Regions from separate parts of the Arthrobacter sp. LAR12-1-1.1 genome, predicted to be linked through region 3. Evidence: riboswitches for the same ligand, from Rfam matches in the RefSeq annotation. Region 3 holds a riboswitch; each other region holds the start of a gene.
The links. Region 3 has a riboswitch for cyclic di-AMP ahead of MRBLAR12_RS18740 (NlpC/P60 family protein). Riboswitches for the same ligand answer to the same signal wherever they lie in the genome.
Positions count from the first base shown of each region.

Region 1: another riboswitch for cyclic di-AMP. It lies ahead of MRBLAR12_RS11300 (hypothetical protein); the one in region 3 lies ahead of MRBLAR12_RS18740 (NlpC/P60 family protein).
Region 2: another riboswitch for cyclic di-AMP. It lies ahead of MRBLAR12_RS21435 (hypothetical protein); the one in region 3 lies ahead of MRBLAR12_RS18740 (NlpC/P60 family protein).

Region 1 is NZ_JBEGIG010000013.1:6,979-10,243, reverse strand. It holds gene MRBLAR12_RS11305 (sensor histidine kinase) at 1-727, shown strand, start outside; gene MRBLAR12_RS11300 (hypothetical protein) at 824-1,489, opposite strand; cyclic di-AMP (ydaO/yuaA leader) riboswitch at 1,494-1,697, opposite strand; gene MRBLAR12_RS11295 (hypothetical protein) at 1,868-2,146, shown strand; gene MRBLAR12_RS11290 (cation:proton antiporter) at 2,143-3,265, shown strand, end outside.
Region 2 is NZ_JBEGIG010000067.1:83,010-86,274, forward strand. It holds gene MRBLAR12_RS21430 (sensor histidine kinase) at 1-1,553, shown strand, start outside; cyclic di-AMP (ydaO/yuaA leader) riboswitch at 1,722-1,881, shown strand; gene MRBLAR12_RS21435 (hypothetical protein) at 1,881-2,711, shown strand; gene MRBLAR12_RS21440 (bifunctional glycosyltransferase family 2/GtrA family protein) at 2,860-3,265, shown strand, end outside.
Region 3 is NZ_JBEGIG010000045.1:23,989-27,253, reverse strand. It holds gene mobA (molybdenum cofactor guanylyltransferase) at 1-301, opposite strand, end outside; gene MRBLAR12_RS18745 (HNH endonuclease) at 387-887, opposite strand; gene MRBLAR12_RS18740 (NlpC/P60 family protein) at 1,107-1,865, opposite strand; cyclic di-AMP (ydaO/yuaA leader) riboswitch at 2,161-2,330, opposite strand; gene MRBLAR12_RS18735 (M23 family metallopeptidase) at 2,468-3,265, opposite strand, start outside.

The sequences.
Region 1 (3,265 bases), on a different contig from region 3:
CAGCGCGCGCAGCGCCATCCGTCCCCTCGGTGATGCCTTGGCCAGGCAGCGGCGCTTCGTCCAGGACGCGAGCCACGAACTGCGCACGCCCTTGACCATCCTGGACACCAGGATCCAGCTTGCCCAGCGCAATACCGTGCCCGGCTCCAGGCAAGGCCACGACCTGGCCCGGATCCGGGAGGACGCAGCAACGCTGACCGGGATTGTCAACGAACTGCTCCTCGCGGCAACAGCGGAAGTCCCGGACCGCTCCGCACCGCCTGCCGACCTTGCCGACACCGCCGCCAGCGTCGCCGGGAGCCTCCAGCTGGTGGCAGAGCAGCGCAAGGTGGCCGTGGACTTCGTAGCCGATGCCCGGCCGCTGGCCCGGATCGAGAATAATGCGCTGCGCCGTGCCGTGCTTGCCCTGGCGGACAACGCCCTCGCCCACACGCCCCCGGGCGGCCGGGTGTCCATCACGACCTCGATCGAGCAGAACCGCGCCGTGATCACGGTGGCGGACACGGGGACCGGAATCACCGGCGTCGATCAGACCCGGATCTTTGACCGCTTCGTACGGACCGCCAGCACAGGCAGTGCACACGGACAGCGAAGCTTTGGCATCGGTCTGGCCTTGGTCAGGGAGATCGCCGTCGCTGCGGGCGGCGCCGTTGAGGTGGCCGCGACAGGTGCCGAGGGGACGGTCATGAAGTTGACGCTTCCACTGGCCGGGCGGGGGAATCCCTGAGAACTATATGTACAGGAAAGACCGGCGATCGATTGCCCCCAAGGGAATCGATCACCGGTCTTTCCGGACTTTCCGGCCCGGAAGAGGCAGCGCGGCTTAGGCGCGGACGAAGGTGACGCCGCCGGTCGCCGTGAGCCATGACAGCGGGTGGACCATCGTCTGGTTCTTTCCGTTCATGCCGCCACTGACCACCTGGCCGTTGCCGGCGTAGATGGCAACGTGGCCGGACTGGACCACCATGTCGCCGGGCTGCGGGGTGCCCACAACGGTTCCGAGGCCAAGGAACGCCCGGGGACCAATGTTGCCAACCGGCTTGCCTGCCGCGCCAAGGGCCTTTTCGACCATGGCGGTGCAGTCCTGGGTGATGCCCACCTGGCTGTAAGCGGCCGAGAGCATGATGGCGTTGCGTCCGCCGGCAGCGGGCGCCGCGGCCGGCGCGGCCGCCGGAGCGGCCTGCACCTGCACGGTTGCCTTCGGTGCTGCTGCAGGCGCAGCGGCGGGAGCCGGCGCCGCGGCAACGGGCTGTTCGATGACCGGCGCTGCGACGGTAGCTACCGCGGGGCGGTCAAAGCTGATCTTGACGCTTGAGTCGGCGTTCACGGGGGCGCTGACCAGTCCCGTGACGTCCACGTTGGACGCCGGAGCGGAGTCCCGCTGAGCAGGTGCTGCGGCTGCGTTGGCTGCCATTCCGCTGGTGAGGACCAGGCCGGATGCGGCGGCGAGGACGGCCGTATGGCGCACAAAAGTACTGATTGAAGACATGAATGTAGCCTCTCCCAATGCCTGCGAGGTGAGCTGTCGGATTCGGATGGGAGGCACCCGGCCGCACTCCCGGGCCCGTCGTTGCGGGCACTGTGCGGCTTCACCCCAAGGCCTGCGAAATCAGCAGGCCAAAAGTGGTTTCCCCGTCTCTGCCGGTCGTTGATGCGAGTTACCCCCGGGCCGCGGCAGAGTTAGGCAATCGGCTGGGGAGCGCCCGTATCGGAGACAACAGGCACTCATCCACCGTAACGCGATCCGCATGCAAAAGTCACATTCAGGTAACGGCGGCCACAGAACGGTCCGGCAATTGCCCATGGGGCGGCGCCGCATCCGAACGTAGGATGATGCCATCAGCACACGCCGAAGCGGAGGCCCGAAATGAACAGCCACTGTGTCGCCATCTGCCAGTTGAGCAATCAGCCACAGGAGGATTTCGACGTCAACACCGAGCTGCTGATCCTGGACGGCCGGGACGTCCACGTGACCACCTGGGACGCGGAACCGCGCGACGGAGGTTTCGACGAGCACGTCCTGAATGACCGGGTGGACGCACTTGGGTACATGGTTGTCAATGACTGGGCGTTCCTGGACGGGAAAGCCTACGCCGTGGTGGAGCGGCGGTCGGGCCCTGGGCCCGCCCGCAGCGGCGAGCCGTGACATTCCTGTCCCTGGCGCTGATCGCCGTCGTCGCCCTGGCCGGACCCCTGCTGGCGCTGCCGGCGCGCTGGCGGTTGCCGGTGATGCTGGGCGAACTGTTGGCCGGCATCGCGATCGGACGCTCAGGCCTGGCCCTGGTTGATCCTGCGGACCCGACGTTTATCCTGCTGGCCAACATCGGGTTCGCGCTGATGATGTTTGTGGCCGGAACCCATGTTCCCGTGAGGGATCCGCAGATCCGCTCCGCCCTCGGCAATGGCTCCCGCCGGGCTATTGCGGCCGCGGCGGCAGCGGTGGCGGTCGGAACCGGGATCGGTCTGCTCTTCGGGACTGGACATGCTCCCCTCTACGCAGTGCTGCTGGCGTCCTCGTCGGCCGCCCTGGTCCTTCCGATCATCGATTCGCTGCGCCTCGGCGGACCCGATGTCGTCGCCATGACCGCGCAGGTGGCCATCGCCGACATAGCCTGCATTGTGGCGTTGCCGCTCCTCGTGGATCCGCCCAACGCAGGCCGCGCGGCGCTGGGCGTGCTTACGGTGACCGGCTGCGCGGTGGTGCTCTATTTCGTCTTGCGCTGGCTGGAGCGCAGGGGAATCCGCGCTCGCGTGCACCAACTCTCGGAAAGCCGCAAGTTTGCCCTGGAGCTGAGGAGCCAGCTGGCCGTTCTCTTCGCCCTGGCCGCAGTCGCGACATGGAGCAATGTGTCCGTGATGTTGGCAGGCTTTTCCTTCGGCCTGGTGGTGGCCGCCGTCGGCGAACCGCGGCGGCTGGCCCGGCAACTGTTCGCCCTCAGCGACGGTTTCCTTAGTCCGGTGTTCTTCGTCTGGCTGGGTGCATCGCTGACGCTCAAGGACCTGGCCGGACATCCGGAGATGATTGCCCTCGGCGTGGTCCTGGGAGTAGGGACCCTGCTGACGCACGCCGGCCTGGCGTTCCTGGGTCTCCCGCTGCCCCTCGGGGTGTTGTCGGCGGCCCAACTTGGCGTGCCGGTTGCGGCGGCGAGCATCGGCACACAGCTTCAGGTCCTGCTCCCGGGCGAGGCAGCGGCCCTGCTGGTCGGCGCTCTAGTCACCATAGCCGCGAGCGCCGTCGCCGGGTCACGGGCGGCGAGGGCTTTCG
Region 2 (3,265 bases), on a different contig from region 3:
TCTGCGGCGCTGTGGGACTGTTCAGCTACGCCTCCATGGACTTGTTCCTGACCCGGCAGCTCGATGACCAGCTCGGCCAGGCTTCGCACCGCTCGAGTGAGTTCAGCCGGCCCCCTGCCGGCAACCCCAATGGCAGGCCGGATCCCTTAGACGCGCGGGGACAAAGGGTCGGCACCCTCATCGCCCGGATTGAGAACGGCAACGTCAGCAGTGCAGGCTTCCTGGCCACCGACGCCACCCGCGCCTCGCTGTCATCGGAGGACGACCAGATCCTCCTGGGACTACGCACCGACGGTCTCCCCGTTGATCGCTCGCTGTCATCCGGCGCCTACCGTCTCGTTGCCACGCAGACCCCATATGGCGACACCATTGTCACCGGGCTTCCCCTTGCCGATAAACAGAGCACCCTGACCTCCCTTGTCTGGACCATCACTATTGTGTCGCTTGGCGGAATAGTTCTGATCGGCCTTGCCGGGACTGTGCTCATCCGCCGCACCATGAAGCCGTTGGAGCAGCTCTCCGAGGTGGCCACCCAGGTTTCCCGCCTCCCGCTGGACGCCGGCGAGGTGGCGCTCGGGGTGCGCGTCCCGGCGTCGGCCGCCCACCGCGGAACCGAAGTGGGCAGCGTGGGCTACGCGCTGAACCAGATGCTGGACAACGTCTCCAATGCCCTCGAGGCGCGGCAGGAGAGCGAGATGAAGGTTCGGCAGTTCGTCGCCGATGCCTCGCACGAACTCCGAACCCCGCTGACGGCCATCCGCGGCTACACGGAGCTGATGCGGATGACCGAGCACTTCACTCCCGACGGCCAGAGATCCCTCGCGCGCGTGCAAAGCCAGTCCGAGCGGATGACCACCCTGGTGGAGGACTTGCTGCTGCTGGCACGCCTGGACGAGGGACAGCCGCTCAAGATCTCCGACGTCGACCTCACCCAGTTGGCCATCGAGACGGTGAGCGATGAGAAAGTCATGGCCCCGGACCGCATCTGGCAGCTGGAGCTTCCGGAGGAACCCGTGGTGGTGCGCGGTGACGCGACCCAGCTTCACCAGGTCCTCGCCAACCTCCTGTCCAATGCACGCAAGCACACGGACCCCGGAACCAAGGTGGTTACGGGCGTCATGCGTTCGGCTGACGGCAGCGCCATGGTCACTGTGACGGACAATGGCCGCGGCATCGCCCCCGAATTCGTCGGCCGGGTCTTCGCCCGCTTCGCACGTGCCGACGCGGCGCGCACCAATCCCGCGACCAGCGCCGCAGCCAGCGCCGCAGCTAACTCAGCCGTCGCGACGGCGGGGGCCCGGTCCGGGGGCGCCGTGCGCTCGGCATCCGGCGCTGCTTCCGGTGCTGCTTCTAGTGCCTTTGGCATGGCAGCCGGAGGCAGCCATGGTCAGGGAACGGCGACTGCCGCGCCGACCTCGGAGGGCACGAGCGGGTTGGGCTTGTCCATTGTCCATTCGATCGTGGAGGCCCACGGAGGAACAGTCGAGGTCACGTCCCGGCCTGGCCGCACGGAGTTCGCCGTGCGGCTGCCCGCGGCGCCGCCGTCGGCGTAGCCACCCACAGGCCCCCACCCGGACGACCGGCGACTCCGGCGCAAGCCGACACCCCGCCGTTGTGACTCCTGTTACCAAAATGTGACTTAAGCGGCCGGGTCCTGTAGCGTCTTTGGGGTGCGCCGCCATTGGTGCCGCATATCCGGACGGACGCCAAACTCTGCCGCTTCCCGGATTCCGCTGGACCAGGCAGAGGCGGGGGACCCAGAGTTCCCGGGCATTCTGCTTTCATGCGCCCTCGGGGTGAAGCCGACACGTGAGTTTCCGTGCGGCCGGATGACCTCATCCGAACCCGACAGCTAACTCCGCCGGCGTTGAGAGGCCACCATGACTGAATTCCAAGTACAAACGCGCCCTGACGGCGATTCCCATTCCCGTTCCACCAAGTCGCGCCACCGCGCCGAACCGGCCACGCAGGCATCCGCCCTGTCCAGGCTGGCCACCGGCCTCGGCATCACCGGCCGCCGCGCCGCCGTCATCACCGCCGCCTGCGCCATGCTGGTGGGGGGCGGCGCTGCCAGCCAGGCGGCAGAGCCGGGGAGCCCGGGCACGAACGTTGGAAGCAGCCAAACAGCCACCACCGCCGACCCGCTGGCCAAGCTCAACTTCGAGCGGGCCCAGGTGGCTGGGCCGACCGCTCCAGTGGAAAAAAACGTGGCACCCCAGATCTCGCAGGTTAAGGCCGTCGAAGCGCTGATCCAAGCACCCGCTGCTCCCGTGCCGGCTCCCTCAGCCCCCGCTCCTGCACCGGCTCCTGCAGCCGCTGCGGTTCCCGCCCCGGCTCCGGCCCCCGCTCCCGCACCGGCCCCGGCAGCTGCCCCGGCTCCCGCAGCTGCGCCGGTCGCAGTCGACGACCCCGCCGGGGCCCAGGCCTACGCCGCGGCCCAGCTGGGCAGCTATGGCTGGGCACCGGGCCAGATGCAGTGCCTGCATAAGCTCTGGACCAAGGAATCGGACTGGAAGACGACTGCCACCAACCCCAGCAGCGGCGCCTACGGCGTGGTCCAGTCCCTGCCGGCCACGAAGATGGCGAGCGCCGGCGCCGATTACATGACCAACTACCGGACCCAGATCAACTGGGGCCTGAACTACGTCAAGGAACGCTACGGCTCCCCCTGCGGCGCCCTGAACTTCCACTACGCACACAACTGGTACTAAACCGGCACTAACCGGCCTCCACAGAAGGCCCCGGATCCACATGGATCCGGGGCCTTCTTGTGTGTCGGGGGCGGACCAGCCGGACTTCCACAGCCCCCGCACAGCTTGACCCTAAAGCCCTCATATGGGCCGCCGGGAAAGTTGAGCCATGACATTCACAGACCAGGCCACAGGAACCCTGCTCCGCTCCACGGCGACGCCGGCCAGCCCGGCCGCACGGCCGGGGCCTGCCCTGGCCGAAGCGCTTGGCCCGGGCACGTCCGCCGGGGCGCTTGCCGGCCCGGGCGGCCGGCGCTCAGCCATTGACACGCGCGCCAACACACCCCTGCTGGACGTCACCATTCCGGTCTTCAACGAGGAACGGGATCTCGAAGCATGCCTGCGCCGGCTCCACGCGTACCTTCTCGGCGCCTTCCCGCACTCCTTCCGGATCACGGTGGCGGACAACGCCAGCACCGACGGAACGCTCAAGGCGGCGGAACGCGTAGCCCGCGAGCTGCGCGAAGTGAACGTGGTCCATATGGCCGAAAAGGGCCGCGGTAACGCGCTTCGCA
Region 3 (3,265 bases):
CCAGGGTAAACGGCGCCGGCGCGGCTGCCCCGTGCCGGCCGGGGTGGTCCGCGTCCAGCGCGGCCAGTCCCGCGGCGATGGCGGCGGCCGGCCCCGCGAAGGGCGGGTCTTCCCTGCAGCTCAGCACGCCCCCGGGCAGGTCCCCGGGGTCAGGACCGACGACGACGGTGCGCCCTGCCCCGCCCGCGGCGCGCAGTGAGCGCTCAAGGAGGGTGGCGCCGTCGTAGATCAGCCCGGATTTGGGCACGCCGCCCAGGCGGGAGGACCGTCCCCCGGCGAGAATAATGGCATCGAACTCCACCGGTTCAGCCTAGCGCGGCGCCGGCTGCCGCCGAATCAGCCATGAACTGCCCGGAGGCAGTTCAGGCAGCAGTCCAGGCAGCAGTTCAGGCCGCTGACTCAGGCAACAGGAACGGGTCCCAAGCCGGCGTCGGCTTCTCGAGCTCCTTGATTTGCCAGATGGCGCCCTTTGGCGGGCCCGGAACAAAACCGATCTTCCAGCCCATCTCCGCCGGGGTGTGGTCGCTCTTGGCGTTGTTGCACCGCAGGCACGCCGCCACCAGGTTCTCCCAGGAATCGGCCCCGCCCCGGGATTTTGGCTGGACGTGGTCGATGGTGTGGGCAGCCTTGCCGCAGTAGGCGCAGCGGTGGGCATCGCGGCGGAGCACGCCGCGGCGGCTCACCGCTGTCATGGTGTTGTACCTCGGCCGGATGTAGCGGTTCAGCAGGATCACGGACGGGCGGCCCAGAATATCCTGGGGGCCGACAACGGGGTCGTCCCCTTCGGCCACCACGCTGGCCTTTCCGGTTAGGACAAGGACGAGCGCCCGGCGGAAGGTGATGACCGCCAGGGGTTCATATCCAGCATTCAGAACGAGAGTGCGCATCCGCATACCTCTTCACGGCCGCACCCGCCAGCGGCACGAGGGCCGGCTGCCCTCTGCATGGTCGGGCTATGGATCGACAACACAAGAGTAAACACTCAGGTGCCGGATCACCGAATATTTTTTCACGGGCGCAGTCTTCAGCGCGGAAAGTTCACGGTGCGGCAACGCAAAAGACCCCCGCCAAGAGGCGGGGGTCTTTCGAAGGTGCTGGGATCTTGCTTAGGCGCCGACGCGGATGAAGACCGGGCCGGAGCCGACGTTTACGCTGTACAGCGCGGTGGTTCCGCCGTTCCAGCCGCCGTGGACTGCCATGCCGTTGCCGACGTAGACCGCGATGTGAGCCATGCCCACGCCGCCGTTCTGGTAGTAGGCGAGGTCGCCCGGGCGTGCCTCGGCGGCGCTCACGGTGCGGCCCAGGGACAGGTAACCTGCCGGCCAGCCGTGGTAGTGGATGCCGGCCGCGGCCAGCGCGTTGGTGGCGAGGGCGGTGCAGTCCTGCGCCACGCCGATCTGTGCGTAGGCAGCGGCGGCGATGGTTGCGCCGGAGCCGCTTCCGATGCCGGCGGGAGCCTGGGCAGCGACGCCGCCGCTGACACCAAGCTCGGTGCCACCGGCGCGGGAGGCGTTGGAATCCTGGACCTGCACGACGGGCTTGGGGGCCTCGACGACGGGAGCCGGCGACGTGGTCACAGCGGGCTTCTCGTAGGAGATCGCGATGGTGGAAGCGGCCGAGATTGTGGCCGGAGCGGCGGACTGGACTTCCAGGGCCGAAGCGGAGGTGGATTCGCGCTGAACATTGGTCTCAGCAGCGTTGGCTGCGATTCCACTGGTCAGAACCAGACCGGAAGCTGCGGCGATGACCGCGGCCTGACGGCCCACGCCGCCGGCGTTGTCGCCGACAGCCTTGGCAATAACAGCCAGCGAGTTGGTCTTGGTGACCTCGGCGCGGTGCCGTGCAACAGTTGCACGAGTAGTCATTAAGTTCTCTCTTTCGTGATCCTTGGACCGCGCGCTTTCGGGCACGGACTGAGGACGCTCCGGCATCTTGGGGGTACGCCGGATCGCCCCGAAATGGGTTACTTAGCGAAGGGTGTACTGCGAAGACGCGCCAAAAGCGGAAACTGCATGCTGTCCGGGCTCGGTAGAGAATGAGCCTGCGGAACGTGATCCAATCCGGGCGCCGGCAAGGGCGGCACGTGATGTGGATTCCAGCGGGCTCAAAAGAGCCTCGCCGGTGCGCATGCGCGCAGAATTGTGGCGTGAAGACACGAAAGTAGCCTCTCCCAATGCCTACGAGGTGAGCTGTCGGATTCGGATGGGAGTCACCCGGCCGCGCTGCTTCCTGGGAAGCTTTGCGACTTAACCCCAAGGCCTTCTTTCGAAGGCCAAAATTGGTTCCCCCGCCCCTGCCAGACGATGTAATGCGAACGGACCTTGAGCGGTGGCAGAGCTAGGCAATCCACTCAAGAGCGCCAACTTCGGAAAAGTTGGCGTGCTTCAAACCCTACAGGAGTCCGGACCCAATGTCACATTCAGATCACGGCGTGTCACAAGAATCTGAGAGTGGTCCATCGTCTTTGTTAGAGCCAGCCGAGGGGGTCAACGACGTCGCCGTTGACCATCACTTCAAAGTGGAGGTGGCAGCCCGTGGAGGCGCCGGTGGTTCCGCTCATGGCGACGACGTCACCGCGCGATACCTTCTGGCCGACCTCGACCGAGGCAGAGGACAGGTGGTTGTACGTGGTCTCCAGGCCGTTACCGTGGTCGATGACCACCCGGTTTCCACCGCCGAAGGGATGCCATCCATTGAAGGTCACGGTGCCGCTGGCGGCTGCATGGACCGCCGTGCCGCACTGGGCAGCGAAATCCTGGCCGCGGTGGAACTCCCCCGCGCCTCCGGTAATGGGGCTGACGCGGTAGCCGTAGGGCGATGCCGTGACCAGCTGATCCAGCGGCCCGCCAAGTGTGCCCGCCGATGCGGCGCGGGTGATGCTGCCCACAGACTGGGCGCTCAGCAGCTGCTTGAGCTTCCCGTCCGGATCGCCCTTCGTGGTGACGGCAGTGCGGCTGAAGTCGACCTTTGCCGCGGCAGCGGCGGTGACATCCGGCTGAACGGCGGCCGAGAGAGCGCCGGATCCGCCGGGATTGGAGGCCATCACGGGGCTCGTGACGGGGACCGTCACGGTGAGAACCAGACCAGTTGCGGCCAGGGCGATCCCGGCTTTCTGCCCGACTCCGCTGGCCGAGGCAAACTCCGTTACCTGACGGAACGGACTGCGCCGGCGACGCCGTTCATCGCGGTGCGCGTCGCGCGGGCGTTCGGCCATATGCGCGACGACGGGACGCGGCTCCGGAGCGGGACCGGTCGCGCGGCGACG